2 regions of the Peribacillus sp. NPDC097198 genome follow, and region 2 is predicted to be linked to the other one. Evidence: predicted binding sites of a transcription regulator. Region 2 holds the regulator's gene; the other holds the start of a gene.
The links. Region 2 encodes NrdR, which represses ribonucleotide reductase genes. Its sites were predicted from a motif close to AACACNATATATNGTGTT; they were not measured.

Region 1: ACIQXQ_RS07930 (vitamin B12-dependent ribonucleotide reductase) is a predicted target of NrdR. The motif match lies at 8,735-8,752, and genes of this name have one in related genera.

Annotation. Positions count from the first base shown of each region.
Region 1 covers NZ_JBIWDO010000004.1:35,784-48,508, reverse strand. Annotated here, with positions in the region: gene ACIQXQ_RS07970 (DUF1385 domain-containing protein) at 1-32, shown strand, start outside; gene ACIQXQ_RS07965 (SA1362 family protein) at 163-537, shown strand; gene ACIQXQ_RS07960 (patatin-like phospholipase family protein) at 557-1,438, opposite strand; gene splB (spore photoproduct lyase) at 1,518-2,543, opposite strand; gene ACIQXQ_RS07950 (hypothetical protein) at 2,679-2,861, shown strand; gene ACIQXQ_RS07945 (MFS transporter) at 2,891-4,135, opposite strand; gene ACIQXQ_RS07940 (sialate O-acetylesterase) at 4,438-5,280, shown strand; gene ACIQXQ_RS07935 (PadR family transcriptional regulator) at 5,277-5,816, shown strand; gene ACIQXQ_RS07930 (vitamin B12-dependent ribonucleotide reductase) at 6,018-8,588, opposite strand; gene ACIQXQ_RS07925 (lipoate--protein ligase family protein) at 8,976-9,812, opposite strand; gene ACIQXQ_RS07920 (rhodanese-like domain-containing protein) at 10,010-10,393, shown strand; gene gcvPB (aminomethyl-transferring glycine dehydrogenase subunit GcvPB) at 10,554-12,011, opposite strand; gene gcvPA (aminomethyl-transferring glycine dehydrogenase subunit GcvPA) at 12,008-12,725, opposite strand, start outside.
Region 2 covers NZ_JBIWDO010000006.1:10,991-23,715, reverse strand. Annotated here, with positions in the region: gene polA (DNA polymerase I) at 1-775, shown strand, start outside; gene mutM (DNA-formamidopyrimidine glycosylase) at 795-1,625, shown strand; gene ytaF (sporulation membrane protein YtaF) at 1,703-2,335, shown strand; gene coaE (dephospho-CoA kinase) at 2,359-2,958, shown strand; gene ACIQXQ_RS12015 (glyceraldehyde-3-phosphate dehydrogenase) at 3,116-4,153, shown strand; gene speD (adenosylmethionine decarboxylase) at 4,470-4,850, shown strand; gene nrdR (transcriptional regulator NrdR) at 5,090-5,551, shown strand; gene ACIQXQ_RS12000 (replication initiation and membrane attachment family protein) at 5,610-7,028, shown strand; gene dnaI (primosomal protein DnaI) at 7,015-7,953, shown strand; gene ytxC (sporulation protein YtxC) at 8,078-8,914, shown strand; gene thrS (threonine--tRNA ligase) at 9,353-11,284, shown strand; gene ACIQXQ_RS11980 (hypothetical protein) at 11,366-11,542, shown strand; ribosomal protein L20 leader region at 11,827-11,963, shown strand; gene infC (translation initiation factor IF-3) at 12,062-12,562, shown strand; gene rpmI (50S ribosomal protein L35) at 12,597-12,725, shown strand, end outside.

The sequences.
Region 1 (12,725 bases), on a different contig from region 2:
AGGAAGGTTTAGACTCGGATGTTATTGTGTAAAACACTTATAACTGACTTTCGGAATAATATGATAAGTATTACTCCCTCTTTATTTTTTGGGAATATTTTGAATGGATAATGTTTAAAATAAGCTAAAAATGCTTATGATGCTCTTAAGGAGGTGTCTTTGTTGAAACGTTTCATATCTATTTTGATATACGGAATCATCGCCCTCGGAGTCTTCGGACTGATAAGCAGAATGGTTACTGACCCAATCGGACTCCTAAAGAATATTCTGATTATTGCCGCGGTCGCTGGGATTATTTATATGATCTACACCGGATTAACAAAGAGTAAGCCAGTGAAAAAAGAGCAACAGGCATTTCGTAAGGCTGCACGTCAGTCGAAAAAGCGGCTAAAGAGCAAAACTTCGAAAAAGGATAATGTGGCTAGCTTTTCGGCAGCGAAAACGACCAAGAAAGGTTTAGCACGTAAGAAAACGGAGAGTCACTTGACGGTCATTGAAGGAAAAAAAAATAAAAAGAAAAATCGGGCCTCATTTTAGGAGCCCGATTTTTTTCTTTTTAATAGGTCCATCGTTTTAAAAACTCCCTTGTGTAAATTCGTCCACGTTCTATTAATTCCCCCTTCATCTCATCATTCATATTGAAATCCATCGCGGAAATCCCCTTCATCGGAATAAAAACGATGTTGTTAACATGTTTTTTGGATATATAACGTGAATCGTGAGCATCCTTCATCGTTTTGAACAGGGCCGAGAATAACTCCACGGCGTTTCCTACCTCATGTGGCTTCCATATTTCATCCGCACTCAATCGCAAACCGATGACGGGTCGTTCCTTTCGTACATGTTCAGAATTGAATAACCACATGGGGAAGTTGCTCAATACTCCCCCATCAACGAATAGGGCCGTACTTTTTCCTACATTCAGCTTGACTGGTTCAAAAAAATAGGGAATGCTGCAGCTCATCCTTACCGCTTTAGCCACTGAAAAAGTATGAGGGTCAATCCCATAGTTCTTCAAATCATCAGGTAGGACGACCAATTTCCCATTTGTGATATCCGAAGCGATTATGCGGAGAGATTGAGGGGGAAGATCTTTGAAGGTAACCACATTTCTGATAGCCAGTTTTTGAGCTACCCATTTTTCTAATGCCTCCCCCTTGTATAATCCCAATTTCCAATAAACTAAAAGCCATTTTGCAAAAGGAATCGGTATAAGACCGTGTCTCCTATCCAATAAACCAGATAGGTTTATATCAATAAAGAGTTTCTCCATTTCTTCCCCTGTATACCCAGCTGCTATGAAGGCAGCTATAATAGAACCCGCACTTGTTCCTGCAGTTCTATGAAATGTAAATCCACGTTCCTCCAACTCTTGGAATCCACCCAATAATCCATAGCCTTTTATCCCGCCTCCGGAAAATACGCCGTCAATGATCATAGCTGCCCTCCCCACCCGGTCTATTCATTTTTAAGCAGGAGCAGGGCTTATTATGACTGTTTTGGCGAAACTTTTCTCTTTAAGTAAAGTACTGAACTACAGCTTTCGGAAAAAACTCCTCTATATACTCTCTAATTGTCGTTTCCAACTCTTTTGCTTCTTCATTTTGATAAACGTATTTACCGATTCCATAACGGCCCCATTTATATTTCCGTTTGGTTTCATCCAGTTCCAACTTTGTTTTGGGATAATTTTTTTGAATCACTCTTTTAGCAGGCCCCGTAAAGCGGTGTTGTATTAATTCAAACGTTAAATCCGGTATGTCGACTCCTTTTAAGCCCTCGCTCAATCGTTGGAAGAGTTCATAATACCCTCCCTGCCAATCTTCATGCCTATAAATGGGAGCGACGATGAATCCTAATGGGTAGCCCGCACCCGCCACTTTTCGTGCTGCCTCTATCCTCTCGTCAAAGCTTGAGGTACCAGGTTCAAAATTCTTGATCACATACCTTGAATTGATGCTGAACCTGAATCTTGTCTTACCATTATGCTTTGCATCCAAGAGATGATCGACATGATGAAATTTGGTTACAAACCGAAGCACACCATATTCACTTTTGCCAAAGTATTCGATAGCCCGTTTTAATGAATGTGTCAAATGGTCAATGCCGACGATGTCAGATGTACAAGCGGCCTCGAAACGGGTAATTTCTGGTTTTCTTTCGTTCATGTAGTTTTCTGCAGCCTCAAAAATCTCATCCAGATTAACATAGGTCCTTATATATGGTTTGGTACCAAGCGTTGTCTGTAAATAGCAATAATGACAGTGCCCCATACAGCCTGTGGCCAAAGGAATGGCATACTCGGCCGAAGGTTTAGAGGTATCGAATTTCAATGTCTTTCTGATACCTACAACCAGTGTGGATTTAGCTACACGATACTTTTGAAAATCATTATCTCCGGGTAAGTCCCGAATTTGATTATGAGAGGTCGTTTCACGGATTTCGATACCCATGTCCTCAAACTTCTTTTTCAGTTCTCTTCCTAAGGGGTATTCAAGGGCCCGTGGTTCGATATAAACAAGCTGTGGGATAAAGGGTTTCATATCCATCTCCATTCATTGACCGATCCGGTCATAGTTTTAGTTAAACTAGACAACCTATATATAAGGATAGCTTTTGCCACTTCTAAAATCCTCATGATGGTTTTTATTCTGTAAATAATGGAAAGGAGATGCAATATGTCAAAGAAGCAAAATGCATTCCGAAAAGTAACCGAAAATAAAGAAATGACTGTCACAGTTAATGAAAATCCAACTTCACAGCGTATCCCTGGAGACTCTGTCGACAAGTACTCCATTTTAAGAAGTGCAAATCTTGAGCTGGCCGAAAAAGAAATCGGCCAACAAATGGAAAACAACTGACAGATACAACAAAGAGAAAGCCGATTCCTTTAGGATTCGGCTTTCTTGTCGTCCGGTTTCAATGTTTTTTTATTAATGATTTTAAAGACGAGGAATAGCAAGATGAGACCAATCACGGCGGAAATAATATAACTCATGTTTAAATGATTTTTCATTAACACAGACATGAGCGGTGGTCCTGCCGCAACACCGATAAACCTGGCCGCGCTATAAAAAGACGAGATGGTTCCTCGTTGTTCCTTTTCGATATTCTCAGTGATGAGCGCATCCAATGTTGGAAGTAGCGCCCCAATGGCAATCCCCAATATACTCACTAGAATGAGCATGATCACGAGTTTGTCCTTTGTATATCCTACAAATGCCACGCTTGCCGACATCAGTATTAAACTGACCAAAATGATCTTTCTCATCAAAGGAATGCTTCCTTTGATTTTCCTCCCCGCTATATAAGAGGAGATACACAGGAATAATAAAGGGATAGCCAATATAAAGCCTTTTTTCACTCCTTTTAGATGATGCAATTTCTCCAGATTATCCGATAAGAAAAATAGCACCGCAAAAAGAATGAGCATGACGAAAACACCCAATATGAAGACTACGAACAGCCATTTTCCTTCTTTCTTAAAGGTAGCCTTCGTTTTTTTTAAGAATTCCTTGAACTTAAGGGGCTCATCTTCATTTTTTGGAACCTTGATGCAAAAGAATACGAAAATGATTGAGATCAGGCTAAAAAAGGAAATGGAAAAGAACGGAAGGAACCAAAGGACAGCTGCAAACAAAGATCCTAAAATCGGACTTAAAACTTTGCCGAACGTATTTGACGTTTCGATGATGCCAAGCGTCGAGCTGGTCTTTTCATCGTCATCCTTATAAAGGTCCCCCACTAACGGAAGAATAATAGGTGACGCCCCAGATGCTCCAATCCCTTGAAGGATCCGCCCAATGATTATCCAGGTATATGGACTGTCCATTTTCCAGGATGCGAACCCTGCAATCAATCCTCCAATTAAAGCTAATATTAGACTCGGTAGTATGACTTTTTTTCTTCCTATGCGATCAGATAAGTAACCCGCCACGGGGATAAGAAAGATGGACGCGACCGAATAACTGGTGATTATCATACTCGATTGAAATGAAGTGATATTCACTTTCTCTTCAAAAACCGGTAGTACGGGTATAAGCATTGAATTCCCCAGGGTCATAACGAGAGGAATCGAAGCCATGCTTACAATACACCACACGCTAACCTTACTATTACCTTTCTGGTTTTCCATTCAAACACCTCATTAATGTTGATAATGAATAGTCTAACCATAAAACTGAAAATACTTCATAAAGACATTTTCCAAAAAAAAAGGGTTGGACATGCTAATAGGGAATAACTCAAAAAGTCGTCGAGGAAAGCTCCTTAGCTTACCTCGACGACTTTTTGTAGCTTTTTAATAAGTTTAAGTATGACATATAAAGTAATCAGCATGATGGGATTCTATATTTTTCGTTAGTAAAAGTTCCTTGTAGACAAACAAATTGACGATAGTCTAATTAGACTATATTATACAAAGGCGTGAAAAATTAAATGACAAAATCTTTTTTAATGTTAGGTCAATCAAATATGGCAGGACGTGGATTCTTGCATGAAGTAGATCCTATCTATAATGAAAAAATAAAAATGCTACGCAATGGTCAATGGCAAATGATGGCCGAACCGATTAATTACGATCGTCCTGTTGCTGGTGTAAGTCTCGCAGCATCTTTTGCAGAGGAATGGTCGAAAGTCAATCCTGATGATGAAATTGGCTTAATTCCTTGTGCGGAAGGCGGCAGTTCTTTAAATGATTGGCATCCAGAAGGTACCCTTTTTAAACATGCTTTATCTGAAGCTCGATTTGCGCTTGAGTCTAGTGAAATCTGCGGTATTCTTTGGCACCAAGGCGAAAGCGATAGCAACCATGCTCTTCATGAAACATATTATGAGAAATTGGTCCTGATTATTGATACTTTAAGAAAAGAATTAGAACTTGAAGATGTCCCTTTAATCATTGGTGGACTTGGTGACTTTTTAGGGAAAATAGGTTTTGGAAAATACGCAACAGAGTCTCAACAAGTTAATGAACAGTTACTCCGATTTGCTCATACTCAGCAAAACTGTTACTTTGTAACGGCAGAAGGCTTAACAGCCAATCCGGACGGTATTCATTTGGACGCTGTTTCGCAACGAAAATTTGGTTATCGCTACTACGAGGCATTTTCGAAAAAGTGCGATGTCCTAACACCTCTTTCGAATGAAGAACAATCATTAAAAACCAATACTGACTATTCAAAAACAGAACAAATTTATATTCATAGTATGAATATGGCTTTAAGCAAAATCACATACGCTGAATTTGAAGCAAAAATGATGAAGGTGATGCAATCATAATCCCCTTGCTTATACTTGGCCTGCTGATCCAAAATCCTGGAGCGCATGGCTACGAACTACTAACTTTAATGGAAAAACGACATTATAAGTATATCGTTAACTTTACGAAGGGTTCATTTTATTACAACTTACAACAACTTGAGGAAAAAGGCTTGATTGAACAAGTTCATCAAACAATTTCAAGCAATGGGCGCGAAACCCACCGTTTTATTATCACAAATTCAGGAATGGAAGAATTCGAAAAATTAATGGTGAAGTTTGGAACTAAATCCGAATATGTCAACTTACAATGCTATGTGGCGTTACTCTTTGCAGATGATTTCGATAAATATAAATTATTAAAATTAATTCAAGCACAAATTGACCAGACTGAAGCTCGAATTGCTCTCCTCGATGATTATCTAGCCATCACAAAAGAATTTCCTGGTAAAATCGATTATTTTCGCCGCATGAACGAAAATTCTCGTTCTCATCATCAAGTGAACTTAAAATGGTTTAAAGAATTGAAAGAAGAAATAGAAGAGCCCAATGCATAAATATAATATCCCCTATCAATATTACTTAGTAAAATTGATAGGGGATATTTATTTAAGGAATCCATAAAAAGGTTTTCAATAATAGAACATTCCTCTACTTGAAATCACACTGAAATCCTCTAGACATTAAAAAACAGCCCTTTGGACTATCTTAATCCAAAGGGCTGTTTTTTTTAAACGATACATCTTTTCATTACTGGTTTAAAGCCCGCACTTCAATTGGGCACCACAATTCGTACAAGTATTGCATCCGCCCATTTCCTGGACTTCACCCTTACGGCAAACTGGACACGTGTTACCCACTTCCGAACCTATCGTTACATTAGTCGAACGCAGTTCATTAATGGTATCAACCAGAACGACTTTTTTCTTTTCTTCCACATCTGTTAAGCCATCCATTTCAAGCTGCTGTTCCATTTGGTTTTCTTCAGCTTTTAATGTAAGAACCTGGCTGTCACGGCTTCCATCTACATAAACCGTTCCACCTTTTGCGCCGCCTTTATATAAGCGCTCGTACACTTTTTGGACCTGCTCGACGGTATACCCTTTTGGGGCGTTAACCGTTTTACTGATTGAGCTATCAATCCAACGTTGAATGATGCATTGAACATCCGCATGGGCTTCAGGAGCCAATTCCATCGCCGAAATAAACCATTCAGGAAGGTTATCAGGATCGGCTTCAGGATGACGATCCAAGTATTCCTGAACGATGTCCGCTTTGACTTCAATGAATTTCCCTAAACGTCCGCTACGGAAATATGTGAACGAGAAGTATGGTTCAAGACCTGTCGAAACGCCGACCATCGTACCTGTGCTGCCCGTAGGAGCCACGGTCAATAAATGGGAGTTCCGGATACCGTGCTCGGCAATGCTTGTACGAATATCCTCAGGCATCTTCTTCATGAATCCAGTATTCGTGAAGCGCGTTCTAAGCTCATTCGTTTCTTCATCCGACGTTCCCTTCAGGAACGGGAAGCTGCCTTTTTCTTTTGCAAGTTCAACCGAAGCCCTGTAAGCAGACGTAGCAATCGTTTCAAACACTTTGTCCACCAGGATTTTTCCTTCTTCTGATCCATACTCGGTTTCACAATAAATTAGCAAATCATGCAGTCCCATGACACCTAATCCAACCCGTCTCTCGCCGAGTGCTTGTTTTTTGTTTTCCTCTAGGAAATAAGGGGTTGCATCAATGACGTTATCTTGCATCCGCACGCCCACTTCAACTGTTTTCTTAAGTTTTTCGAAGTTAACGGTCTTATTATCTTTATCCGCCATCTCAGCTAAATTGACCGCTGCCAGGTTACACACTGAAAATGGAGCCAATGGCTGTTCACCACATGGATTCGTAGCAACGACTTGCTGTCCATAAGCTTTTGCATTCGTCATCTCATTGGCATTATCAATAAAGAATATTCCCGGTTCTGCTGAGTACGTCGCACAAATGTTAATCAGGTTCCAAAGCTCCTTAGCACGGATCTTACGGTAAACCCGGACTTTATGGCCCATTTTTTCCCACTCGCGTACGTCTCCTACATTGTGCCACTCATCATTATAAATCGCCATTTCTTCCGCGTCGTAGCTTTCGACATCAGGGAAGCGCAACTCATACTCCGTATCTTTTTCGACGGCTTCCATGAACTCTTTGGTTAAGCAGATTGAGATATTGGCACCAGTCAAAAAGTCCGGATTGTGGACGCTATACGTTCCGCCTACGCGAACTTTTTCTTCAGCATCCCTAATGATTTTTTCACTGAATCCACCTAGACCCGGAATCTCTTTATAATTAATGATTCCTTGGTACATCGCCGTTTCTTGTTCGGTATGCGGTGTGAACTTCAATTTATCCGATGCATATTTCTTTATGGTTTCATCTTTTGTGTTCTCCATTAGGTAACGAAGAATCCTCGGATTTTGCATTTTTGAAATAATGAATTCCGCAATGTCTGGGTGCCAATCAGTAAGCATGATCATTTGGGCACCGCGTCTACTTCCACCCTGTTCAACCAAATGAGTCAATTTCGCTATATCATCAAGCCATGAAACAGAACCTGAAGACTTGCCATTGACCCCTTTCGCAAGGGTGTTTCTTGGACGGAGAGTAGAGCCATTCGTACCGACTCCACCACCACGGCTCATGATCTCCATGACTTGCTTTCTATGCTCGGAAATCCCTTCGCGTGAATCTGGTACAAACGGCATGACATAACAATTAAAGTACGTTACATCCGTGTTAGAACCAGCGCCATATAATACCCGGCCGGCCGGCACGAAATTAAGGTCCTTTAATTCTTCATAAAATTTATTGAACCATTCCGTTCTTTTTTCTTCAGTCGTTTCCACTGAAGCCAAACCAGTTGCATTACGCTTGGCAATTTGCTCGTAATATATTTCAAGCGGCTTTTCGATGATATCAAGCGGCCGATTAATGATTCCTGTTTCCACTTCTTCCGGATTATCCAGCACTCCGCGGAACTCTTCATCCACTAAAACCTTTGCCTTTTTCGATTCCCAATCTATTTCGACGATATGGCCAAGACCACGTGCAGGAAATTTCGGATCTTCTTTAATTGTCAATACTACAAAATCGCCAGCAGAGAGTGTGATTTTTTCAGTATCCTTAAAAGAATAACGGTCAAGCATAACTAGACGGGACACGCCCTTATGCATCATTTTCATATCAGCCGTTACAGGATGAACTTGGGGAAATAAAGATATATCTTTATTCAACCTTTCTAGATCAACCTTTAAAGCTTCTTTAATTACAACCGACATAATTCCCTCTCCTTTACATGTTTCAGATCCGTTCTTGTTGCAAAAATCAATATGTAACCTACATGTCCGTTTCGCTTAACAAGTTACACTAAATTTATCATAGCGAAACACAAAATTCAACATGTAGTGTTTAAGTAATTATTTTAGCCACTATATATTGTGTTGTGGTTGATTGTCTTTTAATTTTGTCAAACGGTGAATCAATTAATTGAGTTAGTAAAAGGGAGGAAAATGTCGATTTATAATAAAAATTAGACAGATTTCAATGAATTTGAACATTGCATTTTGCCCGCCTCTTTCAAAGCACTGACGTTACAAGGAATACATGCTTGTTCACACAAATCTGAAAAAACTTATTTATTCCCGACTCTCGCTTCCCCTCTTTTTCTACCTCAAAAAATTCCAGTCATCACTTTCATATTTATTTTTGGCGATGTCCTTCACTTCCTGTAATTGCTTTTCACTCAGCTCATATGGTTTCAAATCAATCGACAGACCCTCAGAAAAACCTTTTTCAAAGGCTGCCTTCGCCTCGGAAATAGTTATTTTTCTACCAGCAATGTCATTGATGGCCACTGCTTTGTTTCTCAGATTGTTTTTCATCTTCTCTTTTACTTTATCATCGGAGAACTTGAATACACTAAATAGCTTCTCCTCATCAAGTTCAAGCAGGATGGCTCCATGCTGAAGGATAACACCTTTTTGTCTCGTTTGTGCGCTGCCCGCAACTTTCCTTCCCTCAACCACCAGTTCATACCAGCTTGGCGCATCAAAGCAAACTGAGGACTTTGGAGATTTCAGCATCTCTTTATCCTGGTCAGTTTCAGGCACAGAGAAATAGGCATCCAGTCCGAGGTTTCTGAACCCCTTTAATATTCCTTCAGAAATCACCCGATATGCTTCGGTCACTGTATTCGGCATTCCCGGATAAGACTCTGGGACAATGACGCTATAGGTGAGTTCATGTTCATGCAAAACAGCCCGACCGCCTGTAGGCCTACGGACAAAACCTAAGCCTTGCCTTTCAACTTCCGCCAAATCGATTTCGGTCTCAGCCCTTTGAAAATACCCGATGGATAATGTAGCCGGGTTCCACCCGTAAAACCGGATCATGGGAGGGATTTCCCCATTACTCTGCCAATTCAAGAGTGCTTCGTCCATTGCCATATTATAAGCAGGTGAACAATCGCCTGAATCAATGAATCCCCATTTTTCTTTCGTCACGATTACCCCTCTTTTCACGTAGGCTTATTAAACCCTCTAAAAAAACTCACAAGTAGTAGTTTACCAGAGTTTAGCAACGTAAAAAAGAAAGTAAGCTATTCCACCAAATATTTATAAATTTTTTTTTGATTATTGGAGAAACCAATTATATAATAGACATTGTCTGTATTCGTTTAGGTAGAAGGGAGTTTTTATGGTTGGATATCTTATATACACTGATTATCATCATAGTAGCCATCGTTGCATATTCACTATTTAATTGGTTCCGTCAACGTAAAATCGTTAAAACCTTAACACAGGAAGAATTTATCGCTAATTACAGAAAAGTTCAATTAATTGACGTACGGGAACCTAATGATTTTGATAATGGACATATCTTAGGGGCAAGAAATATCCCTATGACACAAATGAAGACCCGCTTAGTGGAAATTAGGCAGGACAAGCCTGTATACTTGTATGCTCAAAGTGAAATCATTAGCGGAAGAGCGGCAGCCATGCTATATAAAAAAGGCTACAGGGAACTTTTTCACTTAAAAGGCGGTTTCAAAATGTGGACAGGGAAGATCAAGGCGAAGAAATAAGGCCAATTGCCTAAACCTTACATCTTATCCGGTTTTGAAACATATCATACTGTTCAATAGGGAACTCATGCTTAACAGGCCAAGCATGTTATTTCCCGAGATACATATGAATTTTACCAAATAAAAAACCCCCCGCCATCTGGCAGGGGTTTTTTCAGCATCATGCTTGATAACGAAGAATTGGTTTTCTAGCGGCCAATGTTTCATCCAGGCGTTTAATAACCGTGGTATGGGGAGCCTCCTGAACGATTTCAGGGGTTTCTTCGGCTTCCTTGGCTATTTGTATCATTGCATCTATGAAAGCGTCCAGTGTTTCTTTTGACTCCGTTTCCGTCGGTTCGATCATCATTCCTTCTTCTACATTTAACGGAAAATATATGGTTGGTGGATGATACCCAAAATCAAGTAGTCTTTTCGCAATATCTAATGTACGGACTCCCAACTGCTTTTGCCTCCGACCACTCAATACAAATTCATGCTTACAATGGCGATTATATGGCAAATCGAAAAATGGTTCCAAACGTCGCATCATATAATTTGCATTGATGACGGCATTCTCCGTAACGGCCTTAAGTCCATCCGGTCCCATTGACCTTATGTACGTATAAGCCCTTACATTGATGCCGAAGTTCCCATAATAGGGCTTGACCCTTCCAATGGATTGTGGACGGTCATAATCAAGGACAAACTGATCGCCCTCTTTTGTCACGATCGGTTTAGGCAAATAGGGAATTAAATCCGACTTCACCCCAACCGGACCTGAACCAGGTCCTCCTCCGCCATGGGGTCCAGTGAATGTTTTATGGAGATTTAAATGAACAACGTCAAAACCCATATCTCCTGGACGCACTTTGGAAAGAACAGCATTCAGGTTAGCCCCGTCATAATAAAGCTTTCCACCGGCGTCATGGACAAGCTGTGCCATCTCCAGGATATCCTCTTCGAATAAGCCTAATGTATTTGGATTCGTAAGCATTAATGCTGCTGTATCTGGTCCTACCACTCGCTTCAAGTCTTCAAGGTCCACGAGCCCGAATTCATTGGATTTTACCGTAATCGTCTCTAGTCCGGCAACTGTTGCCGAAGCCGGGTTCGTTCCATGGGCCGAATCGGGGACGATGACTTTCGTACGGTTTACATCTCCATTCGCTTCATGGAAAGCCCTGATCATCATGAGCCCAGTCCATTCACCATGCGCCCCGGCAGCAGGCTGCAAGGTCACTTGATCCATTCCTGTAATATCCGTCAAATGTTCCTGAAGATCAAATAACAACTCTAGAGCACCTTGGACGGTTTCTGAGTCCTGGTATGGATGGATATGGGCAAAACCATTGTACCTGGCGACATTTTCATTAATTTTCGGATTATATTTCATCGTACAGGAGCCGAGTGGATAAAACCCAGAGTCCACTCCATGGTTCCGTTTGGATAAAGCCGTATAATGACGCATGATATCAAGCTCGGAAACTTCCGGAAGCTCGGCTTCCTCCGTACGTATATATTCCACAGGCAGGATTTCTTCTAGTGGAATATCCGCTACATCCATTTCAGGAAGGCTATACCCGATTCGACCGGCTGTACTGATTTCAAAAATGAGTGATTGATCTTGATTATTCATAGTTGATCCCCCAGTTCCTGCGCAAATGCATCGATTTCTTCTTTTGTTCTTAGTTCCGTTACAGCCACTAGCATATGATTTTTCAACTCGGGATAAACGGAGCCCAGGTCAAAACCACCAATCATTTCTTTTTCAAAGAGCCTCTTATTGATATCTTTGTAGGGAAGAGGCAACTTAATGACAAATTCATTAAACGAAGGTCCTTCAAAGACCACTTCAATTCCTTGTGCTTGGAGCGTCTTTTTTGCGTAATGGGCTTTTTGAATATTCTGGACGGCCATTTCTCTGACGCCTTTTTTCCCTAGAGCAGTCATGGCTACAGAGGCTGCCAATGCGTTCAATGCCTGATTGGAACAAATATTGGATGTAGCTTTGTCACGGCGTATATGTTGCTCACGTGCTTGGAGCGTCAATACGAAGCCCCGTTTTCCATCCTCATCCACTGTCTGCCCGACTAAACGGCCCGGGACTTTCCGTAGCAGTTTTTTCGTGACCGCGAAATATCCGCAATGAGGTCCGCCGAATGCGGCAGGAATGCCGAATGGCTGAGCATCACCTGTCACGATATCGGCACCGAGTTTTCCCGGCGGAGTCAATGCACCAAGTGCAAGCGGATTACTCGATACGATAAACATCGATTTCTCGTTATGTATGATTGCTTCCATTTCCTTCAACGGTTCGATGCGTCCAAAGAAGTTGGGGTACTGTACGATA
Region 2 (12,725 bases):
GGACCCTAACTTGCAAAATATCCCGATTCGTCTAGAGGAAGGTCGGAAAATCAGACAGGCGTTCATTCCTTCCGAAAAGGATTGGATTATCTTCGCAGCCGACTATTCGCAAATCGAGCTCCGCGTATTGGCGCATATCGCCAATGACAGTGGATTGGTTGAAGCGTTCAGGGCCGGGATGGATATTCATACAAGGACGGCAATGGATGTATTCCATGTGCCTTCCGAGGAAGTCACATCAAATATGCGTAGACACGCTAAAGCCGTAAACTTCGGAATCGTTTATGGAATAAGTGACTATGGACTTTCTCAAAGTCTTGGGATAACACGTAAGGAAGCTGGGGAGTTCATCGAGAGGTATTTCAAAAGCTTCCCTGGTGTGCAGGATTATATGGAAGAAAGCATTCATGAAGCACGTAAGAACGGATACAGCACAACATTACTGCAAAGAAGGCGCTACATTCCCGAAATCACGAGCCGTAATTTCAATATCAGAAGTTTTGCTGAAAGGACAGCGATGAATACCCCAATCCAGGGAAGTGCCGCAGATGTCATTAAACTAGCGATGATCAATATGAACGAACGCCTGAAAAAAGAAGGGCTTAAAACGAGGATGCTTCTGCAGGTACATGATGAATTGATTTTCGAAACACCACCGGAGGAGCTCGAGATCCTGATGAAGATCGTTCCGGAAGAAATGGAAAATGCGATTGAATTGAACGTTCCACTCAAAGTGGATTATGCATATGGACCAACATGGTTTGATGCTAAATAAATGAAGATAGGTGATTGTAATGCCAGAACTTCCTGAAGTGGAAACCGTCAGAAGAACATTGGAACAGCTTGTATTAGGAAAGGAAATCATGGAGGTTTCCGTCTTCTGGCCCAAAATCATAAAGGCACCTGAGCCAGTTGAACAGTTTCAAGATGCATTAAGGGGCCAGACGATTCACAGCATTGGCCGTCGGGGCAAGTTCCTCATTTTCACCATGGATGATTATTCCATGGTCTCCCACTTAAGGATGGAAGGGAAATACGGTGTCCATCTGAAAGGGGACCCTTACGATAAACATACCCATGTCATCTTCACGTTCACGGATGGCAGTGAGCTTAGGTATCGGGATGTCCGCAAATTCGGAACGATGCATTTATTCCGTAAAGGAGAGGAAATGGAGCAAATGCCTCTGTTGCATTTAGGTCCTGAACCTCTATCGGACGAGTTCACCGTCGAGGGACTTCGGGCAAAACTTGCGAAAACGAGCAGGAAGATCAAACCTGTTCTACTCGATCAAACCGTCGTGGTCGGGATCGGTAATATATATGTGGACGAATCCTTATTCCGTTCGGGCATTCATCCTGAACGGGTGGCTTCCACCCTTACATTGGAAGAAATTCAAAGGCTGCATGGCGAAATCATCGCCACTTTGAGCGAAGCCGTGGAAAAAGGCGGGAGCACGATACGTTCATACGTCAACTCGCAAGGTCAAATCGGCATGTTCCAGTTGGAATTGAATGTATACGGACGCAAAGGGGAGAACTGCAAGATCTGCGGTACCCCGCTCGAAAAGCTGGTCGTCGCAGGACGGGGCACGCATATATGCCCGACTTGCCAGCCATATAAGTAATCATTTGATCAAACACATCGGATGGGCTCCTCCCATATACTAGGGTAGCAACAAGAAGGGAAGGAGCATTCATTCCGATGTGGCTACAAATTATTTTTCTTGCTTTTGCAGTAAGCATTGACGGTTTCGGTGTTGGCATGACGTTCGGTATGCGCAAGGTGAAAATACCCTTGAAATCCATTGCCGTCGTATCGGTCTGTTCGGCAATGAGCCTAGGTATTGCGATGGTCATCGGTGAATTCATCAGTCAGCTTATCTCTGTCGGGGCCGCAGAAAGAACAGGGGGCATTATCCTCGTGCTTCTGGGCTCGTGGATGGTGTACCAATATTTTAGGCCCGAGAAGGAAACGAATGATGAGCGATACCATGAAAAAATCATCTTCAATTTTGAAATAAAATCACTTGGAGTGGCTATCAATATCTTACAAAAACCAATGAATGCCGATTTTGATAAATCAGGGACGATTACCGGTATCGAGGCGCTTGTATTGGGCTTCGCATTGTCACTGGATGCGTTCGGTGCCGGAGTGGGAGCTGCCATGATGGGGATTTCCCCAATCATTCTTGCCCTTTGCATTGCTGTGATGAGCTTCATCTTTATCGGGAGCGGACTTCAATGCGGCAAATTGCTTTCCAATAACAAAATCGTGCAGCATCTGACCTTTCTTCCGGGGTTATTACTGATTTTAATCGGCCTATTCAAGTTATAGAGAGCGGGGAAAAGGGGGAGCTTATGGGACAAATCATCGGAATTACTGGTGGAATTGCCAGTGGGAAAAGTAGTGTCAGTCAATATTTAAGGGAATTGGGATTCGTGATAGTGGATGCGGACGTGGCTTCCCGTGCAGTCGTGGAACCTGGGGAAGAGGCCTATCTACAGTTGGTGAAGGCTTTCGGCGAAGATCTTTTATTACCTGATGGAAGTATCGACCGGGCAAAGTTAGGCTCGATCATATTTCACGATCAAGAAAAAAGATTGCTTTTAAATAGTATCGTACATCCTGCCGTGAGAAAATGGATGCGCCAAGAAACGGAAAAGGCTCTTGCTGCTGGAGCGAAAACGGTATTCATGGACATTCCACTCCTGTTCGAAAGCAAGTTGACGTTTATGGTGGAAAGGACACTTTTGGTATACGTGGATGAATCGGTGCAACTAGAGCGATTAATGAACCGGAATGCGTTGACGGAAACCGACGCTTTAGCGAGAATCCATTCGCAAATGCCATTGAAAGATAAAAAGGAACTGGCGGATGCCATCGTCGACAATAATGGCAATATAGAAGAAACCAAAAAGCAGGTTGTTGAAATACTTAAGAAATGGGAGATCCTATAGAGTGGAAAAGGAAGGGACTTTAACGGTTTCTTCCTTTTTGTTTTGAAAAAGGAAGAAATCCGCTTTTTTATTAACACATTTCAAGAGTAATGTGTTATACTAATTACATATGAAGGGTATTAAGTATAACATTAATATATTCAGGAGGGTCCGATAAATGAATTCAAGAATAGCGATTAACGGATTTGGAAGAATTGGAAGAATGGTTTTCCGTAAGGCAATAGTAGATGAGAGTCTGGACATCGTTGCCATTAATGCAAGCTATCCCGCTGAAACGTTAGCCCATTTATTGAAGTATGATACAATTCATGGGAAGTTTGACGGCATAATCATTGCCGAAAATGATTCTCTTGTAGTGAATGGACGACGTGTACAACTGATAAATAATCGCGATCCAAAGCTATTGCCTTGGAAAGAGATGGATATAGATATTGTAATCGAAGCTACGGGTAAATTCAATGAGCGTTCTAAAGCCGCCATGCACTTAGAAGCAGGGGCAAAAAGGGTCATCCTTTCCGCGCCGGGTAAAAATGAAGACGTTACCATTGTGATGGGCGTAAATCAGGAAGCGTTAGAAATCGACAAGCATTTCGTCATTTCGAATGCGTCGTGTACGACTAATTGCCTTGGACCGGTTGCCAAAGTACTTGATCAAAAGTTCGGCATAGACAATGGTTTGATGACAACCATCCATTCTTATACGAATGACCAAAATAACATCGATAACCCGCACAAAGATTTAAGGCGTGCCCGTGCGGCTGCAGAAAGCATCATCCCTACGACTACAGGGGCGGCTAAAGCTCTTTCATTGGTGTTGCCTCAATTGAAGGGCAAACTTCATGGTATGGCCATACGTGTACCGACGCCGAACGTCTCTTTAGTCGACCTTGTTGTGGATTTAAACCGTGATGTTACGATTGATGAAGTGAATCAGGCTTTCATAGATGCCTCAGAAAATGAGCTTAAAGGAATTATGGAATATACAACAGAACCGCTTGTTTCAAGTGATTTTAAGACCAATCCGCATTCAGCCATCATCGATGGTCTGTCGACGATGATGATTGGTGATAGAAAAGTGAAAATTCTGGCTTGGTACGATAACGAGTGGGGTTACTCCAATCGAGTAGTCGATCTTGTAAAATTGGTGGCTTCGGAGTTGACGAAGGCTTCTGAAGTTCAAATGTCAGTTAAATAAGAGTAATGGCCCGTTATATGTTTAACGGGCTATTTTTATGGATACGTTTAGGAAAGTTACGGAACCTTGGGTATTAATTCCTTGGTCCTGTCAGATTAACAATTAATGATTAAATTTCCAAAAATGCAAAATGCAGTTGCAAAAGAAATCCATACATTATATACTATGAATCGTGAACTTCCTAAAAAGGGAGTTTGCGTAATGGCTACTTAAAGGGTTAGGACCTCTTTGGACTAACTTTCCCCCGTGGTAGTTATTAAGGATTCAGAATTTTTAATTATGTAAGGGGGAACAGAATATGGAAACAGCTTACACGATGGAAACGATGGGAAGACATGTCATTTCTGAACTTTGGGGTTGTGACTTTGAAAAACTGAACAATATTGATTTAATTGAGAGAATCTTCGTCGATGCTGCACTGAAATCGGGTGCTGAGGTTCGCGAGGTGGCATTCCATAAATTTGCTCCACAAGGAGTGAGCGGGGTCGTCATTATCTCTGAATCACATCTGACCATTCATAGCTTTCCGGAACATGGATATGCCAGCATTGATGTTTATACATGCGGCAACTTAGATCCTAATATTGCAGCCGATTATATCGCGGAGGCTTTGAATGCACAAACGCGCGAGAATATTGAACTTCCACGTGGACTTGGTCCCGTGCAAATGAAAAAAACTAAAATGGGTGCTTTATAATAAACGGGTTAACAAGAGATGCTATATATGCATCTCTTTTTTGATGCCATGAAATGGCCATTCTTCACTCATGGAAAAGCTCCATTAACAGGCATTTACATAGTAAGTACACACATCCTTTACCTGAAGTTTCACTTTTTACTTGTACTGGTTGTCCCTTTTATATAAGATTAAGATAAAATAGTATTCCTTAGGGAAGTTTGATTAGGAGTATCACTTAAAATACGGAGCTGGTAATGATGAAATGTCCATCATGTCAATATAACGGAACGAGAGTGCTCGATTCCAGGCCTGTCGATGAAAGTAAATCGATTCGACGACGCCGGGAATGCGAGGCATGCGGGTTTCGATTCACTACTTTTGAAAAGGTCGAGGAGACGCCGTTGATCGTCGTGAAAAAGGGCGGGACTCGGGAAGAGTTTAGCCGTGATAAAATCCTGCGTGGACTAATCAGGGCTTGTGAAAAGCGTCCGGTTCCATTGAAGGAACTAGAACAAATCACGAGTTATGTAGAAAAGGAATTGCGCAATCAGGGTATTTCGGAAGTGAAAAGTGACAGTGTCGGTGAAATGGTGATGGACCAACTGGCTGAAGTTGATGAAGTGGCCTATGTGAGATTTGCCTCCGTATACCGACAATTTAAAGATATTAATGTATTTATCGATGAACTGAAAGATTTAATAAATAAAGAAAGAAAGTAGAGCTGAAGATTTACTTTGGCTCTTTTTTCACTATATCTTTTGAAAGGTTTGAATGAAGATGTCAATGCATTGGCAGGAACTGCTCCCCGCGGATTCGTACATGGTGTCCTCTGCGGGGCTGCTTCATGATTATGATCGGAAAATACTGACACGGCTGTACCAACCTCTTATTGGACCGATCTGTATTAGCCTATACATGACGTTATGGAGCGAATTGGAGGAGAACCGGCTTTGGTCGGAGGCTTCCTCCCACTATCAATTGATGAATACCATGGGCCTGAAATTAGGCGATATATATGAAGCACGTCTTTTACTTGAAGGAATCGGATTGCTGAATGTGTACAAGAAATCGAAAGGGGATACGAAGGAATTCATCTATGAATTGAATCCGCCTCTATCCCCGCAGCAGTTTTTCACGGATGGCATGCTGAATATCTATTTATATAAAAAAATAGGAAAAGTCCAATTCAACCGGCTGAAGAGATTCTTTTGTGTGGACACGATTGCAACGGACCAGTTTGAATATGTGACGAAATCCTTTGCAGAGGTTTTTTCATCAGATCATCTAGATTCCCTCTATGTTACGGATGAAGCCAAAAACGAATGGAACCCATTGCCTAAACAGCAATTTATCGATCAATCTGACGGTGTCGAGCCTTCGGGGTTCGATGGCTTGTTTGATTTTGATCTTTTGTTCGCTGGGATGAAGAGCTCGATTGTACCCAAGAAGGCCTTTACGCCTAAGATTAGAAATACCATCGCCAAACTAGCTTTTTTATATGGCATCAATCCGCTTGAAATGCAAAAACTAGTAATGGATGCCGTAACGCTGGACGATGAGATCGATGAAGAGCTGCTTCGGAAAGCGGCAAGGGACTGGTACCAAATTGAACGCCAGGCCGACATGCCTTCCTTGATTAATCGTGTACAGCCTATACGGGAACGGACGCAAAAAGATGAACCGAAAACACAGGAGCAAGAGCTTATTCGCCATTTGGAGACTACTTCCCCGCGTGATCGGCTCATGCAATTATCCGGAGGAGCGGAACCGACCAGTGGTGATTTAAAAGTGGTGGAAGGTGTAATGATCAATCAGAAGCTGAATCCTGGAGTCGTGAATGTTTTAATCGAATACGTTATGCTTAAGACAGACATGAAATTCACAAAGGGATATGTGGAAAAACTGGCAGGTCATTGGGCACGATTGAAGGTTTCCACAGTCATAGAAGCGATGGAACTGGCTAAAAATGAACACCGGAAATACCAAGAGTGGGCACAAGGAAGCAAGAACGTTGCCAAAGGTGGCCGGAAAAAATCGATCAGAGAAGAAGTGGTTCCGGACTGGCTTGAACAGGACGAGGAGAAACAGCCTGAACAGAAAGCGGAACAGCCTGAACTGAGTGAACAAAAACGTGAGCTTCAAGAGAAGTGGAAGCAGTGGAAAGCTGGAGGTGAAATAAACGATGGAAAAGATTAACAGATCGCTTAATAAACTGGCCAATACGGGTGATTTCCAGAAACGCTATGAACAGTTGAAGCAGGAAATCTTTGAAAATGAACAGGTGCGTCTTTTTCTGAATGCCAATAGCTCAACGGTCACAGAGGAAATGATTGATAAGAATTTAGGTAAGCTTTACGAATTCATTTCTCAGAGCAACAAGTGTGATAGATGTCCAAGCCTGGATGGGTGCATCAATATGATGCATGGGTATTATCCAAAGCTCGTTGTTCAAGGGAAGGCCCTTAATTTGAATTATGAAATCTGTCCGAGGAAATTGGCAGAGGATGAGAAGCGGAAACGGGAGAGGCTCATTCGCAGTCTATACGTTCCCAAGGATATATTAAAGGCAACGATTGAAGACTTTTCACAAACGGACGATGAAAATAAACGGTTAGGCGTCCTAGGAAAAGCGATATCGTTCATCATGGAATATGAGCCTGGCAAACGTCAAAAGGGATTGTATATATACGGAAAGTTTGGCGTTGGTAAGACGTATTTATTGGGTGCGATCGCCAATGAACTTGCGCAAAGGCAAATCTCTTCGATGATCGTCTATGTTCCTGATTATTTACGGGAACTGAAAGGTTCAATCGGTGATAATACCGTCAACGAGAAAATAGAGATGGTCAAAACGGCGCCTGTCCTGATGCTTGATGATATTGGGGCAGAATCGATGACAAGCTGGGGACGGGATGAAGTCATAGGGCCCATCCTGCAATTTAGAATGCTTGAAAATTTACCGACGTTTTTCACTTCCAATTTTGATATGAAGGGTCTGGAGAATCACTTGACTTATTCCCAACGTGGTGAGAAAGAAGAAGTGAAAGCGGCAAGGGTATTGGAGAGGATTCAATATTTAGCGGAACCTGTAAAGCTTGATGGTATCAATCGCAGAAGGTAAAGGAAGGTGGTCTCTACAAAGAGGCTGCTTTTTTTTTGCCCTTTCACACCATCCTACTTCTAAATAAGCCCCTATTCCCATATACATGAAAAAAGTAAAGCAAGGGGGAAGGGGGGATGTCGTAGTGCAAATTACGTTCCAAAATGATTCGGAAGCTTTAAAACTGCTGAATTTCGTTTCTGTCCATCCTTTGGGGACAGAAGTTCAACCATATATTGAATTTTCCCCACAACAAGGTCTCGTTATCGATATGTCCAAACTAAAAACCGATAAATGGCTGACACTGCTCAGTGAAACATTTCATTCCTTTTTACTTGAAGAAAAAACGCTTCCTGTTCTTAAACAAATCATCATCGGCAAATTTTTCTATCGAGAACAAGAAGAAATCGATGCCATCATCGAGATAGCTTCTTCCATCATTGAAGCGGAAAACACCGAATGTGGAGGCAGTTTATTCAGTAGGGAAAAGCAATTGATCGAAGAAGGCCTTCAGAGTATATTGGCGGGAAAGGTGTCTTTTTCATTCGATTCGTTCACTACCTTTCGGTTAAGGTCTTTTCAGCATGCGTTGGAAAAGTATGCAGTTCGGGCCATCGATGAATATAAGCTCGAGCAGGATTACCAAAATTTCATTGCGATGCTCAGGGATTGCCTGCATGAACAGGAATCGAAGGTACCAAGGCTTCACCTTGTCAATCATGACGGGTTTCAATTCTATGATCATGAGCTTGGCAGGATGGATCGCCGAAAACTGACAAGCATGATTGACAGGAAGTTGCTGGCCGATATTTCATTCTTTCTTGATACGGTCCTTTGGGCACCACTCTTATCCATCGCACCGGCTAGCTTATATATTTATACGGATAATAAGGAGGAAGGCCTGATTCAAACGATGACACGAATCTTCGAGGAAAGGGCGACCGTCCTGCCGCTTTCAGCCTTTAAGCAGGCCACTGAATGATTATCTTGGGGATTTTGGGTAAAATCTAATTTTAACCTTGATTTTCAATGCATAACGAATTATAATTTCCTACATACTATTAAAAACAAAAAGTTATGATGAGGACACGGGTATTCTAGTCGCCAATTTACAGAGAGGGAAGCCAGCAGGCTGTAAGCTTCCTATTAGCATAGAACACTTACCACCTTTAAACTTCGGTTCGGAAAGCAATTTTTTTGCGACTATGAGCTGACGGGAAGCTGCCGTTATCTAGTTACAAGTGTCACTTTGCCGTGAAAAGCAGAGTGGAACGAGGGTGGAACCGCGGGTTAATTTAATTACTAAGCTCGTCCCTGTTTTATACAGGGGCGGGCTTTTTTGTGTTTTAATCCGCGCAATTGCTTGGTATCCCCCTGAAACTTGAAACGGATGGTAACTAAAAGAAGGAGTGAAGCTACAATGTCAGAACAACTGAAAATATCTTTTCCTGATGGAGCGGTGAAGGAGTTTGCTAAAGGCACAACAACTGAAGACATCGCAGCATCCATCAGCCCAGGACTAAGAAAAAAATCCATTGCAGGTAAATTCAATGGTGAACTATATGATTTGAAACGTCCAATCGAAGAAGACGGTACCATTGAAATCGTTACACAAGATGCTGCGGAAGCACTTGAAGTTCTTCGCCACAGTACCGCCCATTTAATGGCACAAGCCATCAAACGTCTTTATAAAAACGCTAAATTCGGTGTCGGTCCAGTCATCGAAGGCGGTTTTTATTACGATATCGATCTTGAGGAATCATTGACTCCTGATGACCTTTCAGCGATTGAAAAAGAAATGAAGAAAATCGTCAATGAAAACCTGGAAATCTCACGTATTGAAGTAACCCGTGATGAAGCCATTTCCCGTTTTAAAGAGATTGGCGACGAATATAAATTGGAATTGATCGATGCGATTCCAGCTGAACAGCAAGTAACGATTTATGAACAAGGTGAGTTTTTTGACCTTTGCCGGGGAATTCATGTACCTTCCACTGGAAAGATCAAAGAATTCAAGCTGTTAAGCATTGCAGGGGCCTATTGGAGAGGCGACAGCAAGAACAAAATGTTGCAACGTATTTATGGTACGGCTTTCTTCAAAAAAGAAGACTTGGCTGACCACCTACGTTTCTTAGAGGAAGCAAAAGAGCGTGATCACCGTAAAATCGGTAAAGAATTGGATCTGTTCATGACTTCACAAAAAGTCGGCCAAGGGCTGCCTATGTGGCTGCCAAAAGGTGCAACAATCCGCCGTACGATTGAGCGTTATATTGTGGACAAGGAAGAACGCCTGGGATATGACCACGTATACACACCTGTCATGGGTAGTGTCGACCTTTACAAAACATCTGGACACTGGGACCACTATCAAGACGGAATGTTCCCAGCGATGGACATGGATAATGAACAGCTTGTTCTTCGTCCGATGAACTGCCCACATCATATGATGGTGTATAAAAACAGCATCCATAGCTACCGGGAACTTCCGATCAGGATTGCTGAACTTGGCATGATGCACCGCTATGAAATGTCAGGCGCATTGTCAGGATTGCAGCGCGTACGTGGAATGACATTGAATGATGCTCATATTTTCGTCCGTCCGGATCAAATCAAAGACGAATTAAAACGTGTCGTGAACCTGATTTTAGAAGTCTATAAGGATTTCGATATCAAGGATTATTCATTCCGTTTATCTTACCGCGATCCAAACAATACTGAGAAATACTTCGACGATGATGCAATGTGGGAAAAAGCGCAAAGCATGTTAAAAGGCGCGATGGACGAGCTTGGCCTTGATTACTTCGAAGCGGAAGACGAAGCGGCATTTTACGGTCCGAAACTGGACGTCCAAGTGCGGACGGCTTTAGGAAAAGACGAAACATTATCGACTGTTCAGCTTGATTTCTTGCTTCCTGAACGTTTTGACTTAAACTATGTCGGTGAAGATGGTAAACATCACCGTCCGGTCGTTATCCACCGTGGCGTAGTTTCTACCATGGAACGCTTTGTCGCTTACTTGATCGAAGAATACAAAGGGGCTTTCCCAACTTGGTTATCCCCAATCCAAGCACAAGTGATTCCAGTCTCACCTGAAGTGCATCTTGAATATGCAAAAGAAATCCAAGATAAACTGAAGGCAGCAGGCATCCGTGTTAATTTGGACACTCGTGATGAGAAAATCGGGTACAAAATCCGTGAAGCACAAATGCAAAAAATCCCTTACATGCTTGTCGTTGGTGATAATGAAGTAAACGAAGGCAGTGTGAACGTCCGTAAATACGGCGAACAAAAATCCGAAACGGTATCTTTCGAAGACTTCGTTTCAGCCATTAAAGCAGAAGTGAGTCGTTAACAAAAAAAGGGAGGCACATATTGTTGTGTCTCCCTTTTAATTAAGGCATGATAAAGACAACGAAGAATAAGGAGTGACATCATGAAAAAGAAATTTTCCTATTTATTTGCACCGGCTTTTTTGTTAGTCATCGTTTTATTGATGTTGGATGATTACCGACAATATGCCATTTTCCCAGTCCTGCTGTTTTGGATCGCTCTATTTTCGTGGGATTCGATTGAGAAAAAGAAAAAGGCAAAAGAAAATCCTAACAGGTGATGATCATGCAGGAAATGGAGTGACAGGCTATGGTAGGCCTGAGCATCGGTGAATCAAAAGATGGGTTTATGAATTCGAGGATGTAGTGAAGCACTCCCATTTCGACGTGGTCGTATGATGGTGAATGTTATTTATTCAAAATACTTTAGGAAAATGTATTGTCAAATCTCCTAATGTTTGATAAGATTAATTCTGTTGTGAAAAACGAACGAATTAAAACGAATTAAGTATTTGACAAGTCATCAGTGTTTATGATATATTTCTAAAGTGAATTGAATACGGTTTGAGGAAAGAAGAGGCACCCGCTTCTCACCTGGTTGACGCAAGCAATGCAGTTAACAGGTCATGATTTGATTATTTGGATCTTTCTAAATTAGTCTATCAGTGTGGGTGCTGCATGCATCCACACTTTTTTTATTTTATTATATCCTGTAAGCGAGTTGTGAGCGTGACCTAATTGATTCAAACGTTCGTATTCGCCAATATCTTTGGAGGTGGCTAACTATTAGTAAAGACGCGATGGTAAACGAGGGCATCCGAGCCCGTGAAGTTCGTCTTATTGACCAAAACGGAGAACAACTTGGAATTAAAACGAAATTCGAGGCAATGGAAATAGCCGCTCGTGTAAATCTTGATCTAGTTTTAGTTGCTGCAAATGCAAAGCCTCCGGTAGCCCGGATTATGGACTACGGAAAACACCGCTTCGAGCAGCAAAAGAAAGACAAGGAAGCTCGTAAGAATCAAAAGGTCATCAGTCTGAAAGAGGTTCGCTTGAGCCCGACGATTGAAGAACATGATTTCAATACGAAACTTCGCAACGGAATCAAATTCCTTGAAAAAGGCGATAAAGTAAAAGCTTCTATCCGATTCAAAGGTCGTGCTATCACGCATAAGGAAATCGGTCAACGCGTATTGGTTCGTTTTGCAGATGCATGTAAAGAAGTGGCTACAATCGAGCAACATCCAAAAATGGATGGACGCAGCATGTTCATTATTTTAGCACCAAAAGCCGAAAAGTAATTATTAAGTATTTTGTAATGAGGAGGAATACCTTATGCCTAAAATGAAAACTCACCGCGGTTCAGCTAAACGTTTCAAAAAAACTGGATCCGGTAAACTTAAGCGTTCTAACGCTTACACAAGCCATTTATTTGCTAACAAATCTACTAAGCAAAAGCGTAAG